3 regions of the Janthinobacterium sp. PAMC25594 genome follow, and region 3 is predicted to be linked to each of the others. Evidence: predicted binding sites of a transcription regulator. Region 3 holds the regulator's gene; each other region holds the start of a gene.

Region 1 (5,029 bases), 740 kb from region 3:
CAGCACCAGCAAGCCATAGTTGGGCAGCGGCGTGCCGATGGTGACGGGTTCACCGGGCCGCAGCCGCGCCAGGCTGCACGAGACGGTCGCCTCTGTCGGGCCATAGGTGTTGAACATGGCGCGGCCCGGGCGCGACCAGCGCTCGACCAGCGATTCCGGGCACATCTCGCCGCCCAGGTTGATCAGGCGCAGGCTCGGTACTTCCTCGGCGAACAGGGCCAGCAGGGTTGGCACGGCGTGCAGCACGGTGACGTGATTGGCGGCCAAGGCGCGCGGCAAGGCTTCCGGGTCGCCCGAAATCTCCTTGGGGCCCAGCCACAGGGTGGCGCCCACCAGGTAGGCGATCCAGATTTCTTCGAACGACATGTCGAAGGCGACGGAAAAGCCCTGGTAGACGGTATCGGCTTGCGTCACTTCCAGCACGGCGTTTTCGCTGCGCAGGAAGTGGCAGATGCTGCGCTGATTGATCAATATGCCCTTGGGCTTGCCCGTCGAGCCGGACGTGTAGATGACGTACGCGGGGTGTGTGGGCAGCACGGCGCCGCGCGCGGGCAGCAGTTCGCCCGGCGCGGCGGGGGCCAGCAGGCTTTCCGCCGTCCACACGGGACGCTGGACGCCAGCATCCAACAGACGCGGCGCGAACTGCGCGCAGCTGATGACGCCAAAGCCGTTGGCGTCATCGAGGCACACTTGCAGGCGCTCGACGGGCGTGTCTTCATCGACGGGCAGCCAGGCGGCGCCCGCCTTGGCGATGGCCGCCTGCATCAGCAGCAGAGGGGCGCCGCGCGGCAGCCACAGGCCCACGATGTCGCCGGGCTTGACGCCGGCCGCCACCAGGCGCGACGCGGCCAGGCCAGCCTGCGCATCGAGTTCGGCATACGTGATGCGGCGCGCGCCGTCGATCAGCGCGATTTGCTGCGGGCAGCGGCGAGCCGTCGCTTCGAGCAGGTCGGCCAGCACTTCCTCGCGCAGCAGATCCGGTCGCGGCGGGCCGTACAGGATGTCGGCGTGGGTGGAAGGGATGCCTGGACTGACTGCTGTGAAATCGTTCATGGATGACGCTTATCTGTAATGCTGTGTGAGGAATCTGACGGGCTGCGCGTGGTGCGCGGCACAGTTGATACATTACAGCACGCAAGGCATTTCAGCGTTGCAGAACGGGTAATTTTGCGGGGCTTTGCAAAATTATGTGGTTACAGGCTCAACTGCCATGATTACGGAATGTAAAACGGGGAAACATGGCGCCGATTTGCGCCACCGTGCTCGCCGACGGATAGCCGTGCAGGGGGCGGCCGGCCAGCGCCGCATCTGCACAGCCTTCGGCGCGGAACTGCTGCAGCACGTAGTTGTCGACGCCTTTGGCGGCCAGGGTGGTGGCCAGTGCCAGCAGTTGTGCATCGGGCAGCAGGTCCGGATGGGTGGTGGTGCGGCATTCGTAGGCCACGCCGCTGGCGAGGATGGCGTCCAGGCAGGCGCGCGCCGGGTCGCCGCTGCCGGCCACGCGGGTCACAAGACGATAGTCGGCAAACGGCGCCTTGATGTCGAAGCCGACCCAGTCGACCAGGGGCAGCACTTCCTGCAGGCGCTGCGGATAGATGCAGGCCGTGTGCAGGCCGATGCCGAAACCCAGTTCCCTGACGTCCAGCATGGCGCGCGCCAGCGCCGGGTCCATGCACGCCTCGCCGCCGCTGAAGACGACGGCGTCGACCAGGCCGACGCGGCGGCGCAGCCAGGTCAATACGTCCTGCCACGGCATGGCGCCCTCCGGCGTGCGTGCCTGCAGGTGCGGATTGTGGCAATAGCCGCAACGCCAGGGGCAGCCCTGCACGAAGACCACGGCCGCCAGCTTGCCCGGATAGTCGGTGGCGGAAAAGGGCGTCAGGCCGCCTACTTTCAGTTCAAGCGCCATGGCAGGCGGGCTGGCCAACCCGGGCGCTCGCTTGCGTAAAATACTGGCGCTCGTGGAATTCGCCCTGCTTGCCGATGTTGAACGAGGCGACGGGGCGGTGGTAGCCCATCACGCGCGTCCAGATTTCGCAGCGCTGGCGTTCGGTGTCGAGCAGGGTGATGGCGGGAGTGAAGTCGGGACGTGCATTCATGGCGTTTCCTCAAGTGATGGAGCAGGGTGGGCTTGCTTGCGGGCGATCAGTTCCGCGTCGCAGGTGGGGCAGAATTCATGTTTGCCGGCCAGGTAGCCGTGGCGCGGGCAGATGGAAAACGTGGGGGTGACAGTGATGTAGGGCAGCGAAAAGCGGCTCAGGGCACGTTTGACCAGTTCGCGGCAGGCATTCGCGTCCGACAGCGCTTCCGTCATGTACAGGTGCAGCACCGTGCCGCCCGTGTACTTGCGCTGCAGTGCGTCCTGCAATTCCAGCGCCTCGAACGGATCGTCCGTGTGGCCCACGGGCAGTTGCGACGAGTTCGTGTAATACGGGTTGTCGACGGTACCCGCCTGCAGGATGGCGGGATAGCGCTTGCGGTCTTCGCGGGCAAAGCGGTACGTCGTGCCTTCGGCCGGCGTCGCTTCCAGGTTGTACATATGGCCCGTCTCTTCCTGGAATGCCACCATGCGGGCACGCACGTGGTCGAGCAGGCGTATCGCCAGCGCATGGCCCTCGGCGGACGTGATGTCGTAAGCGTCGCCGCTGAAATTGCGGATCATCTCGTTGATGCCGTTCACGCCCAAGGTGGAAAAGTGATTGCGCAAGGTGCCCAGGTAGCGCTTCGTGTAGGGGAACAGGCCTTGCTGCATCAGTTCTTCGATGGTGCGGCGCTTGATTTCCAGGCTGACTTTGCCCAGCTCCAGCAGGCGGTCCAGGTCGGCCAGCAGCGCCGCTTCGTCGCCGCGCCACAGGTGGCCCAGGCGCGCGCAGTTGATGGTCACCACGCCCAAGGAGCCCGTCTGCTCGGCGGAACCGAACAGGCCATTGCCCCGTTTCAGCAGTTCGCGCAAGTCCAGTTGCAAGCGGCAGCACATGGAGCGGATCATGTTCGGCTTGAGTTCCGAATTGATGAAATTCTGGAAGTAGGGCAGGCCGTAGCGGGCCGTCATCTCGAACAGGCGTTCCGCATTCTCGCTATGCCAGTCGAAATCCTCGGTGATGTTATAGGTGGGGATGGGGAAGGTGAAGACGCGGCCCTTGGCGTCGCCCGCCATCATGATCTCGATATACGCGCGGTTGATCATGTCCATCTCGGCCTGCAGCTCGCCATAGCTGAAGTCCATCTCCTGGCCGGCGATGACGGGAATCTGCTCGCGCAGGTCGTCCGGGCAGACCCAGTCGAACGTGAGGTTGGTAAACGGCGTCTGCGTGCCCCAGCGCGATGGCACGTTGAGGTTGAATATCAGCTCCTGCATGTACTGGCGCACGTCTTCGTAGCGCAGGCCGTCCTTGCGGATGTAGGGTGCCATGTAGGTGTCGAAGGAGCTGAACGCCTGCGCGCCGGCCCATTCGTTTTGCAGGGTGCCGAGAAAATTGACGATCTGGCCGATGGCGCTCGACATGTGTTTCGGCGGGCCCGATTCGATCTTGCCCGGCACGCCATTCAAGCCTTCATGCAGCAGGGTACGCAGCGACCAGCCGGCGCAATAGCCGGCCAGCATGTCGAGGTCGTGGATGTGCAGCGCCGCTTCGCGGTGCGCCGCGCCCACTTCCGGCGGATACACCTGGTCCAGCCAGTAGTTGGCGATGACCTTGCCCGAGACATTGAGGATCAGGCCACCCAGGGAATACCCCTGGTTGGCGTTGGCGTTGACGCGCCAGTCGCGCCGTTCCAGGTATTCATTGATGGACGCGGCGACATCGACCTGGCCGCGTGTGGGGGAAACTGCATTCGTTGTCATGAAACCTCCAATAAACACAACATGCGGTGTTTTTATGAAGGTTATCTACTAAATGTAGTGCAGTCAAAGGTGGCGTGCAAGCGATTCGCGTATCCTTGATCCAGGTGAAAAAACCACCTCAGCCGGTTTTGTTCCAGCGCGTTTCGCGCAGGATCAGCCAGCTCGCGCAAAAGAACGCGGCGCCGCAGGCGGCGATGCTGGCGACGGAGGCGGGCAGCACGTGGGCCCAGATTTCCAGCGGCGTATAGGTGCTCCAGCTGGCCACGCGCGCGTCGAACGTGACGTAATTGGCCAGCAGCCAGTAGATGGCCAGCAGGCCCGTGCAGATGGCGGCCTGGCGCAGCAGCGGCAGTTGGCGGCGCGCGAACACGGCCAGCAGGAACAGCAGCAGCACGCCCGGATAGGCGCCCAGCACTTCCGGCGACAGCACGGAGAGGGTCGCCGCGTCATAGCCATCGGCCGGGCCGGCCCACTGTACTTGCAGCGCGGTGAGGAACAGGGTCAGAAGAAAAATCAGCAGCGGTTTGCGGGTCATGGCGGGCAATCGAAGAGGGAGAAAAGGGGGGCATTTTACAGCCAGGTCAAGCAAGTGGAAGGTGCGCCAGCCATGCATGCATTCCTTCACCTGCGTCAAGGACTGGGCGGCATGGGCGGGGCTATAGTCTGCACCCTGAGCCGATACGGGACTGTGAACATCATGATGCTTGAATCAACTACCGCCACCCGCGTGGCCGGACCGCTGGAACTGGTCTGCCCCGCCGGCAGCCTGCCTGCCTTGAAAGCGGCCGTCGACAATGGCGCCGATACCGTCTACCTGGGCTTTCGCGACGCCACCAATGCGCGTAATTTCGCCGGCCTCAATTTCGACGAGAAGGCCATCGCCGAGGGCGTGCGCTACGCCCACCAGTACGGACGCAAGGTGCTGCTGGCGCTGAATACCTATCCGCAGCCGCACAACTGGGCCGTGTGGCGCAGCGCCATCGACCGCGCCGCGCAAGCGGGCATCGACGCCATGATCGTCGCCGATCCGGGCCTGATGGCCTACGCGGCCCAGCACCAGCCGCAACTGCGCCTGCACCTGTCCGTGCAGGGCTCGGCCACCAACTACGAAGCCATCAATTTTTACCATGAACACTTCGGCATCGCCCGCGCCGTGCTGCCACGCGTGCTGTCGATGGCGCAGGT
Region 2 (5,029 bases), 2.6 Mb from region 3:
TTGGCGATGCCCTTGGCGATATATTGCGGGAAATACGTCAGGTACTCGGCGGCAGCGGCCGCTTGCGGCACTTCCTTGCCGAACACTTCCTTGCGCACCGTGTGCAGCAGGATGCGGGCCGTGACCTGGCTGTAGGCCGGATCTTTTTCCATCAGCGCGCGCGCCGCCAGGATGGCCGACTTGTGCAGCTCTTCGACGGGCACGCCGTCGTACAGGTTTTTCACGGTTTCAGCCAGGATGGCGTCGGCATCGACGTGCTTTTCCAGGCCGGCGCAGGCGGCGTTGATCAGGTCGCGCACTTCCTGCATGTCCAGCAGGCGGCGCACGCCGTTGTCGGTGACGTTCAGTTGGGGGGCGGTCACTTGCGCGGAAGCGCCCAGCGCCTCCTTCTGCAAGCGGCGCTCTTCCATGTGCTTGGCGCGGTACAGCACGTAGGCACGCGCCACGTCGTGCTCGCCCGAACGCATCAGCGACAGTTCCACCTGGTCTTGCACGTCTTCGATATGGAAGGTGCCGCCACCCGGATGGCGGCGCACCAGCGCGGCGACGACGCCGTCGGTCAGTTGCTCCACCAGTTCGCGCACGCGTGCCGAAGCGGCGCCCTGGCCGCCGTTAACGGCCAAAAACGCCTTGGTCATGGCGATGGCGATCTTCGAAGGCTCAAATGCCACCACCGCGCCGTTGCGACGGATGATGCGATAGTCGCCCAATGCCGCGCCCGTGCTCGCCACGCTATTGGCCGCGCCTGGCGCTGGCGATACTGGCGTTGGATGGATGGAAATATCTTGTGGTGATTGCATTGAAGCTCCCGTTGTCAGCTAAAGTCAGCCTGCAGTTTTGCTGCCGCGTGTGTTGTTGAATAGAACGCCCGATGGTCAGGGTTTCTTCAGGTATTTGTTGCTAAATAGTAAATAATATACAGCCAAAAATCATACGGCCAACCTGTACAGCCCGGCTGGCGCGAAACACGATCAAGGGTGATGAAACGCCAGTTCCCGTTGCCATATCAACAAACAGGGTAGCTTTGGTAATAATTCTGAAAACGTCTGTGATGGCACTACATATAGTCTTTAAATCCAAGTTATGCACTAATTGTAGTGCCCATCGAAAGCCGATGCAATAGTTTTCCGGCATCCGCCAGCGTAATTTTTTGTATTTTCATATACGATTTCGGTTGACTTTTCAGGGCACGGATGGAAAGCCCAATCCCCGCGTAGTAAGCGCTAACGCAGGCTGCCCGCGCATAGTTTCCAGCCAGCATTTTTGATAAAAATGCCAGTCAAAAAACGGCCCCGGATCCGTCTTCCTCCCCGGCGCAATGTGCTCGTGGCCGCGCACCTGGGACAGCCCGTAGCGCGCCACCAGTGCCGCCGTCAGCGCCGCCAGCACATGGTATTGCCGCCGCTGGAAGGGCACATCGTCCGCGCCTTCCATTTCGACACCGATGGAATAGCCATTGCACTGCGGGCGTCCTTCGAACATGGACGCGCCGGCATGCCAGGCACGTTGATCAGTAGAAACATATTGCAACAGCGCACCATCGCGCCGCACAAAAAAGTGCGCCGACACCTGCAAGCCACGCAGGTCGGCGAAAGAAGGATCGGCATTATAGTCTACCCGGCCGGTAAACAAGTCCGACACATGCGGTCCGCCGAAGTGGCCGCCCGGCAAGCTGATGTTATGGATCACCAGCAAATCGACTTGCGCACCGTCCGGGCGCGCATCGTGGTACGGCGAGTCATAGCGCAGCGCGCCGTCGCACCAGCCGTCTTCATCTATCGTCCATGCTGTCATCAAGGTAGCGCTTCCTGTATCGTCAATTTCTGCATGCGGTAACGCAGCTGGCGCACGCTCAGGCCCAGCTGGCGCGCCGCCCGTGCGCGGTGATAGCGCGCCTGCAGCAGCGCCTGCATGATCATGTCGCGCTCGGCCTGGCGTAAATACATGTCCAGCGGCAAGACGGGCGGCACGCCATATGCCGCCATGCCGGGCAGGCACAGCTGCCGCTCCGGCGCGGCCGGCGGTTCCGGCGCCGCCCGCAACGGCATGCTGCCCGCCGCGCACGGCAAGGCCAGCGCGTCGAGGGCAATCACGCCGCCGTCGGCAAAGGCCAGTGCCCGCTCCAGCAGGTTTTCCAGTTCGCGCACATTGCCGGGAAACGCATACGCGGCCAGAGCCGCCAGCACGGGCGGCGCCAGGCTCACGGCCTGGCGTGGCGCCAGACGCGCCAGGATCACCTCACATAATACCTGCAGATCGCCGCGCCGCTCGCGCAGCGGCGGCAGCGCCAGCTCGATCACCTGGAGGCGGTAAAACAGATCCTGGCGAAACGTGCCGGCGGCCACGCCGCGCGCCAGGCCATGCTGGCTGGCGCACAGGATGCGCACGTCGACGGCCTCGTCAGCACTACCGCCCAGCTTGCGCACGCGGCGCTCCTGCAGCACGCGCAACAGCTTGACCTGCATGGCCAGCGGCAGATCGTCGACTTCATCGAGCAGCAAACTGCCGCCATGGGCCGCCTGGAACAATCCCTGGCGCTCATGCAGCGCACCCGTATAGGCGCCTTGGCGGCAGCCGAAGAATTCGGCCTCCATCAACGCTTCGGGAATCGCGCCGCAGTTGACGGCAATAAAAGGGAAGCTGGCGCGCGCACCCTGCGCATGGATGGCGCGCGCCGCCAGTTCCTTGCCCGTACCCGATTCGCCGCGGATGGCCACTGGCGCGCCACAGCGGGCGATACGGGCGATCTGCGCACGCAGCGCCTGCATGGGCAGGGAGTTGCCGCTCAGTTGAGGCGCCGGTGGCATGCCGGCGGCGGTCACGGCATGCGGGCTAGGACTGGGGCTGGGGCTGGGGCTGGACATGGGACGCGCCTTTCTGCAATGGCGGCGACGAAGCGCCTGCTGCAGATGCTACGCCGGACGCAGGCCGGAGGACGTTACGATACGGATGAGCAACGCGAGCGAATCTGCCGGCCGGCCCTTACAGCGTGGCGTGCGCGTGGCTGCAGTAATCGTGGCCCTTGGCCTGCACGTTTTCCGAGGCCGGGTAATATACGCCGCAATGGGCGCAGCACAGCATCAGCTCGGCATCGGGCAATTCTTGCGGCCGCACCGGCGACGCATACGGATTCGGCTGCTGCTGTTGCGCGCGGGCCCGTTGCTGCATGCCACGAATCTTGCTGCGGATAGCAAACAGCACCAGGAACAGCAGCGCCAGCCAGAATAAAACACGTGTCATGCGAATCCTCGGTGTAAAACCACTTCCAGTACAAAACGGCTGCCGACATAGGCCAGCAACAAGGTGGCGAAACCGGCCAGGGTAAAACTCAGGGCCGTCTTGCCGCGCCAGCCGCGAAAGCGCCGGCCTGCCAGCAGCGCGGCAAACAACAGCCACGACAGCATGGTAAACACCGACTTGTGATCCCAGGTCAAGGCCTTGCCAAATAATTGCTCTGAAAACACGATGCCTGACAGCACGGTCAGGCTCAGCAGGATGAAGCCCAGGCCAATCATGCGAAACAGCAACTTTTCCATCGTCAGCAGGGCCGGCAACTGGTCCAGCGCGCTGCCGATGAAGCCGCGGCTTTCGCTGCGCGTATGCAAACGCGATTCCTGCAGCGCCATCAGTACGGCGTGAAAGGCGGCAATCGTCAGGGTGCTGTAAGCGAGCACGGCCACGGCAATATGCCAGCCGAAGACGGCCGACTTGCCTTCCATGCTGACCTGGCTGCCAGGAAAGGCCCAGGCCAGGCCGATGGCGATGACGGCGCTGGGCATGACCATGCGGCGCAGTCCATCCAGGCTGAAATTGCGGTTCTCTATCCAGTAGGCGCCCACCGATACCCACAGCGCGGCCGACAGCATGGCGGAAAAGCCGAAGCGCAAGGTGCCCGGCGCCATCAGGTCGAACCACAGGGTGGCGGCGTGCGCCAGCCAGGCAACGCCGGTCAGGCCGGCAATGAGCCGGGCACGGGATGAGGGAAGCACCGCGCACGCCGCGTACAACAGGGCGGCGATAAGAAAGAAATAGATCTGCATAGTTTAAGTTTACACCATAGCCGACAAGCGCGATTCAAGCGACAGCATGGGTGGCGGGCAATATGCCACCGACCGAGGCTGCAAGCCTGCCATGATATCGCGCCTGAGGCGTGACGGGGTGGCGCACCCTCAAGATTTCGACAATCTTTCGCGCCGCCCACCTATATATATGTGTGCCACAAAAAATGATGGCCCGCTCAAGCGGGCCATCGGGCACTGCCCATCTCCGGTTTACTTCACGTTCAGGCTCTTTTTCGCCTGCTCCAGCAAGTCCGTCTTGACCCAGTCCTTGGCCACGGGCGGCTTCGTCATGCGGCCCACGCCCGTTTTCACCATCACATCGGTAGTCACCTGGATATGCTCGGGCGAGATGTCGTACGAATACGGCGAATTGCTGATCGCGTCGTCGAAGTCATCCTTCGTGATCTGGCCGCGGAACACGACTTCGCGCACGTACTTTTCCGCCGTCGCCTTGTTATCGATAAAGGTTTTCGTCGCTTCGACGAAGCAGCGCATGAATTTTTCCGCCACCGGACGGCGTTCTTTGTAGAACTTTTCCGTCATCACCATGGTCCGCACGGGCTCGCCGATCGGCGTGTCGTACGGTTTCAGGATTTCCGTACCAAAACCTTTGTTGATCGCCTGCGACGATTGCGGTTCCGACTGCATCATGGCGTCGATATTCTTGCCCATCAGCGCCTGGTTCAAGTCGGCGTACGCGAGGAACACCAGTTGCACATCCTTGCCCTTGGTGTCGGCATACGTCAGGCCCGCTTGCGCCAGCTCGGCCAGCAGCAGCACTTCCTGGATGCCGCCGCGCGTCACGCCCACGCGCTTGCCCTTCAGATCCTTCACGTTGGCAATCTTTTGCCCGGCGCCCGCCACCAGGCGCGCGCCGCCCTTGGCAAAACCGGCCACCACATAGATGGGCGCACCGCCGGCACGGCCGGAAATGGCCGCTTCGGACGCCGTCGCGCCCACGTCCAGCT
Region 3 (5,029 bases):
CAGCCAGGCGAACCACCAAGCGAATGACCAGGCCCTCATGGCGCCGCCCCGGCCGCCTGCTTGCGGTAATAACTTTGCAGCACGACTTGCGTGCTTTCCTGCGCGCCAAAACCGATGGCCGTGATGCGGTACACATAGCTTTCCGTCGCCAGGCCACCGGCCACGGCCGCCGCCTGCGCGCCGGGCGGGTGGAATGGCAGCAGTTCGATCAGGTAGCGGGGCCGGCGCGAGGGCAGGAAACCCTGCCCCGTCTGCATGACGGCGCCCGTAAACTGGCCATATGGCACGGCGCGGCTGCCACCTTCGGCGCCATCGAGGTCCGTGCTGAGCCAGAGCGCCGGCACGTCCGGGGCTGCTGGCAGGCACAGGCCCAGTGCGCCTCCTTCACCGCAGCCGTCGGCGAACCCGGCCGCGCTGCCTGGCGCGAAGAGGCTGCTACGCCCCGGCGCGCCGGGCAAGCCTTCGATATCGTTCTGCGCATCCACCAATGCCTCCTCCGCCGCCTGAAACGCGATCTGCCGGTCGCGCTCGCCGCGTGCCGCCTTTTCGCCCTGCAAGGCGATCTGCGCCGCCGATACGCCCAGCAGCAAGATGATCACCAGCAGGCACAGCACATACACGAGGGTGGCGCCACCGTGGCGCGCACGAGGCAAGTAAAAGCCAGCCATCGTGCCACCCTCCTATGCCGGCCCGTTGCGCAGCATGATGCTTGTCTGCAGCAGTTGCCGCAGCCGGGAGCGCGTCGCGGCGGGCAGGGACGCGCGCGCGATGCGCACGCCCGTGTCGACGGCGCCGTGCGCCTCGGCATACGCCTTGCCGAACAGGTCGAACTGCGCCGGTCCCAGTTCCGCCATCTTGTCCGCCTGGCCCGCCTCGCCATGCAGCAACAGCGCCACGCGCACGCCGGCCACGCGCTTCCAGTGCGTGCGGCTGTGCAAATCGCGCTGGCGCGCGGCCGCGTCGGCCCCCACCAGCACCAGCGCCGCGTCGTAGGCGTCGAGCGCGCTGGCGTTGACATAGCGGTTCGCCACGCCGTCGGGCGGCGTATCCGTGTCGAGCCCATACAGCACCTGGAAACCGTCGACGCCACGGATGACGGCGTCCGCGCCCCAGCCGTTCGCGCCACGGTACTTGCAGCGCAGTTCGCCTTCGCCATCGGCGCCCTGGGCCACATAGAAAATGCTCCAGCCCCGCTGCGCCTCCGTTTGCGCGGCGCCCACGCCGAAGCCCGCGCAGTTGAGCACGGAACCGTCGCCTCCCTCCTCCTTGCCGGCGCCGTAATAGCGCAGGGCCAGCACGTCGCTGCCATGCAGGGCGCCGGGCAACGCGCCGCTGATGCCCTCGCTGTTCTTGCCCAGGCTGTGCGCGTCGAGCCCCGCGATATTCGCGCTGTCGTGCGCGGCATGGGCGACGGGCGCGGCGCTGCTGTCCCAGTTCACATACGCCGTCTGGCGCACGGCGCGGGCGATGGTGTCGAGCGCATAGCGGCCATTGTCGTCCAGGCGCGCGCTGGCGGACTGGTCGCCATAGCTGCCGCTGGCCGCCAGCAGCACGCTACTGGCGGCCAGCATCAATAGCGCGCCCAGCGACAGGGCCACCAGCAATTCGACCAGGCTCACGCCACGATACGGGTACAAGGCGCCGTTCATGCGCCACCTCCGCCCAACTGGAATGCCAGCCTGGGCAGCGACTCGCCTGCCCCATTCACGGCGGGCGAGCCATCGGGCAAGCGGCCGCGCCAGCCCAGCTTGATGACGATGGGCGCGCCCTTGCCGCCGCTGCACGCCCAGTGCAAGCCTTGCGCAGCGGCATCCCAGGCGGGTGCATCACGGCAGATATGCAGGCGCGCGCCGGGCAAGGCCGCATGCAGTTGCTGTTTCCATTCGGCGATGTCGAATTGCGCCAGTTCGGCCGCGCCGCAGGCGGCAGTACCAAAACAGTCGGGCGCGCCGCCGCCTGCCTCGGCGTCGTCCGCCGCCGCATAGGCCACGTTCAGGTAGGGATTGCCCGTATCGGGGCCATTCATGAGCACGCTGTTCGCGCGCATGCGCTCGGCCATGCCGGCGGCCAGTTGCACGCCCGCCGACAATAGCGCCGACTCGTGGCGCGCGCGCAGGGAATGCAGTTGCAGGATGCTGGCGCCCAGCAAGCCCAGCGCCAACAGCAGCAACGACACCAGCACCTCGACGAGGCTGCTGCCACCGGCAGGAAACATAGTGCGACCGCCATTGCGCATGCGCTACTCCCTTCCGCAGAAAGAGTCGCAACAACAGGCGGCCCAGCTACAAGATAGGCGCGCGCAAAAAATCGGGTCTGCGCTGGCGCAAACAGCACGGCGATAAGATGAGAAGAACAGCGTAGGGATTGATCAGACCGCTTGCCAGGCGAACGCTGGCGTGGTGAACACGGGGCGCAGGAGCGGCCCCGTTTTCAACAAGGTGAACAAGAAGGTGTACGTCAGGGCTTGCTGCGCGCCTGTCCCACTTCGGCGATCGCATCCTGGAACTCGGCCAGGTCTTCGAAATTCTTGTAGACGGAGGCGAAGCGGATGTAGGCGATCTTGTCCAGACGCTTGAGTTCCTGCATGACGAGTTCGCCGATATAGCCGGAATCGACTTCGCGCAAGCCGCTGGTCAGCAGCTTTTCCTGGATGGAGGCGATGGCCGTATCCACCGAGGCGGCCGCGACGGGACGCTTGCGCAAGGCCAGCATCAAACTGCCGCGCAACTTATCCGCAGCGAACTCCGTCCGGCTGCCATTCTTTTTGACGACGGCCGGCATGATAAGTTCAATGCGCTCGTACGTGGTAAACCGCTTGTCGCATTTGCCGCAGCGGCGGCGGCGCCGTATGGCATCCCCTTCCTCCGATACGCGCGTATCGAGAACCTGGGTGTCGCCGTGCTGGCAAAATGGACATTTCATGGGCTGGCTACAACTTTATAGTAATAATTACGGGAAATCGCCGCCCTTGTACAAAGGGCGCCCGAATCACTCCGGGCGCCCTGGGGCACGAAGGAATGTGTCATACAGAATCTTACTCCGTATGACACATTCTGGACAAATAATTATGCGTACACCGGGTGCGCGTCGGCCAGCACTTTCACGGCCGCTTTCACGCGCTCGATGGTGGCGGCGTCATGCGGATTGTCCAGCACGTCGGCGATCAGGTTGCCCACTTCTTCCGCTTGCGCTTCCTTGAAACCGCGCGTCGTCATCGCCGGGCTGCCCAGGCGGATGCCCGAGGTGACGAAAGGTTTTTGCGGGTCGTTCGGGATGCCGTTCTTGTTGCAGGTGATGTGCGCGGAACCGAGGATGGCTTCGGCTTCCTTGCCCGTCAGGTTCTTGGCGCGCAGGTCGACCAGCATGACGTGCGATTCGGTGCCGCCGGAAACGATGCGCAGGCCGCGCTTGATCAGGGTTTTCGCCAGCACGTCGGCGTTCTTGACCACTTGCTTCTGGTATTCGACGAATTCCGGGCTCAGCGCTTCCTTGAAGGCAACGGCCTTGCCGGCGATCACGTGCATCAGCGGGCCGCCCTGGATGCCGGGGAAGATGGCCGAGTTGATGGCTTTTTCGTGCTCGGCCTTCATCAGGATGATGCCGCCACGGGGGCCGCGCAACGATTTGTGCGTGGTCGAGGTGACGAAGTCGGCGAACGGCACCGGATTCGGGTACAGGCCGGCGGCGATCAGGCCGGCGTAGTGGGCCATGTCGACCATGAACCAGGCGCCCACTTCCTTGGCGATCTTGCCGAAACGCTCGAAGTCGATCTTTTTCGAGAAGGCCGAGGCGCCGGCGATGATCAGCTTTGGCTTGCGTTCGCGGGCCAGACGCTCCATCGCCTCGTAGTCGATGTCTTCTTCCGCCGTCAAGCCATACGACACGACGTCAAACCATTTGCCAGACATGTTCAGCGGCATGCCGTGGGTCAGGTGGCCGCCTTCGGCCAGCGACATGCCCATGATCAGGTCGCCTGGTTTCAACATGGCAAAGAACACGCCCTGGTTCGCCTGCGAGCCGGAGTTCGGCTGCACGTTCGCGCATTCGGCGCCGAACAGCTGTTTCACACGGTCGATGGCCAGTTGCTCGGCCACGTCGACGTATTCGCAGCCGCCGTAGTAGCGCTTGCCCGGATAGCCTTCGGCGTACTTGTTCGTCAGCTGCGAGCCTTGCGCTTCCATTACGGCTGGCGACGTGTAGTTCTCCGACGCGATCAGTTCGATGTGGTCGTGCTGGCGCGTGTTCTCTTTTTGAATGACGGCGAACAATTCAGGATCGACGTTGGCGAGGGTGTGATCTTTTGCAAACATGTAAAAACTCCAAGTATGAGGGTGCTTGTACTGGCAGGTTGGATCGAATGAGGGGAGCCGGCGTTAAGTGAATAACAACATTGGACAGGCAGCCTCTTCGTGCTTTTCCATAGTGGCTACCCAGGCGAACGGCTGATGAAAAATCTCACGTTTCCCGGTGGGTGCCCACCTTTCGCCGGTTTGCCGATCGCCATCCAGGCAGATCGCCGACTTTTCGCCAGTCACGTGAGACGTAATGGAAATCAAATTGTAAGTTAAGTGTCCAAATTGAGCAAGGAATGCAACCGTGCGGCTATAATCGCCGCGCGCAGCCCGGGCATGGCCACAGGCCGCCCCGGAGCGTGACTGCGGCTCTTAAGCTGGACTTAAACCTGGCTGCGGCATGTAAGCGTATGTTACGAAGCTTGCCATTGCGCCCCCCGGATTTACAATGCTGCGGTGCAACTTATATGCAGCTTTTGCATGGCTTTCCAGCAAGCGCCCACAGTCACAAGAAGAAAAATCGCGTAAAATGTTGCTCAATCTCACTACTGGCGCAATAAACATGCCTTCAGTCTTTACCTGGAACGTACGTGTCTACTATGAAGACACCGACGCCGGCGGCATCGTGTATTACGCAAATTACCTGAAATTCTTCGAACGCGCGCGTACCGAATGGCTGCGCGCCATCGACGTGGGCCAGCAGGAATTGCTGGAACAGCACGACGCGATGTTCGTTG

The links. Region 3 encodes NrdR, which represses ribonucleotide reductase genes. Its sites were predicted from a motif close to CACNANATNTNGTG; they were not measured.
Region 1: KY494_RS06720 (ribonucleoside triphosphate reductase) is a predicted target of NrdR. The motif match lies at 3,891-3,904, and genes of this name have one in related genera.
Region 2: KY494_RS21845 (ribonucleoside-diphosphate reductase subunit alpha) is a predicted target of NrdR. The motif match lies at 1,056-1,069, and genes of this name have one in related genera.

Annotation. Positions count from the first base shown of each region.
Region 1 is NZ_CP080377.1:1,523,535-1,528,563, reverse strand. Features, by position in the region: gene KY494_RS06735 (Pls/PosA family non-ribosomal peptide synthetase) at 1-1,053, opposite strand, end outside; gene KY494_RS06730 (anaerobic ribonucleoside-triphosphate reductase activating protein) at 1,202-1,909, opposite strand; gene nrdD (anaerobic ribonucleoside-triphosphate reductase) at 1,899-2,099, opposite strand; gene KY494_RS06720 (ribonucleoside triphosphate reductase) at 2,096-3,844, opposite strand; gene KY494_RS06715 (hypothetical protein) at 3,963-4,379, opposite strand; gene KY494_RS06710 (peptidase U32 family protein) at 4,545-5,029, shown strand, end outside.
Region 2 is NZ_CP080377.1:4,867,311-4,872,339, reverse strand. Features, by position in the region: gene KY494_RS21845 (ribonucleoside-diphosphate reductase subunit alpha) at 1-800, opposite strand, end outside; gene ampD (1,6-anhydro-N-acetylmuramyl-L-alanine amidase AmpD) at 1,183-1,794, opposite strand; gene KY494_RS21835 (sigma 54-interacting transcriptional regulator) at 1,794-2,864, opposite strand; gene KY494_RS21830 (PP0621 family protein) at 2,983-3,240, opposite strand; gene KY494_RS21825 (inner membrane protein YpjD) at 3,237-4,040, opposite strand; gene KY494_RS21820 (ABC transporter substrate-binding protein) at 4,272-5,029, opposite strand, start outside.
Region 3 is NZ_CP080377.1:2,259,276-2,264,304, forward strand. Features, by position in the region: gene KY494_RS10125 (pilus assembly protein) at 1-39, opposite strand, end outside; gene KY494_RS10130 (PilX N-terminal domain-containing pilus assembly protein) at 36-668, opposite strand; gene KY494_RS10135 (PilW family protein) at 681-1,649, opposite strand; gene pilV (type IV pilus modification protein PilV) at 1,646-2,215, opposite strand; gene nrdR (transcriptional regulator NrdR) at 2,458-2,922, opposite strand; gene glyA (serine hydroxymethyltransferase) at 3,066-4,310, opposite strand; ZMP/ZTP riboswitch at 4,422-4,545, opposite strand; gene ybgC (tol-pal system-associated acyl-CoA thioesterase) at 4,855-5,029, shown strand, end outside.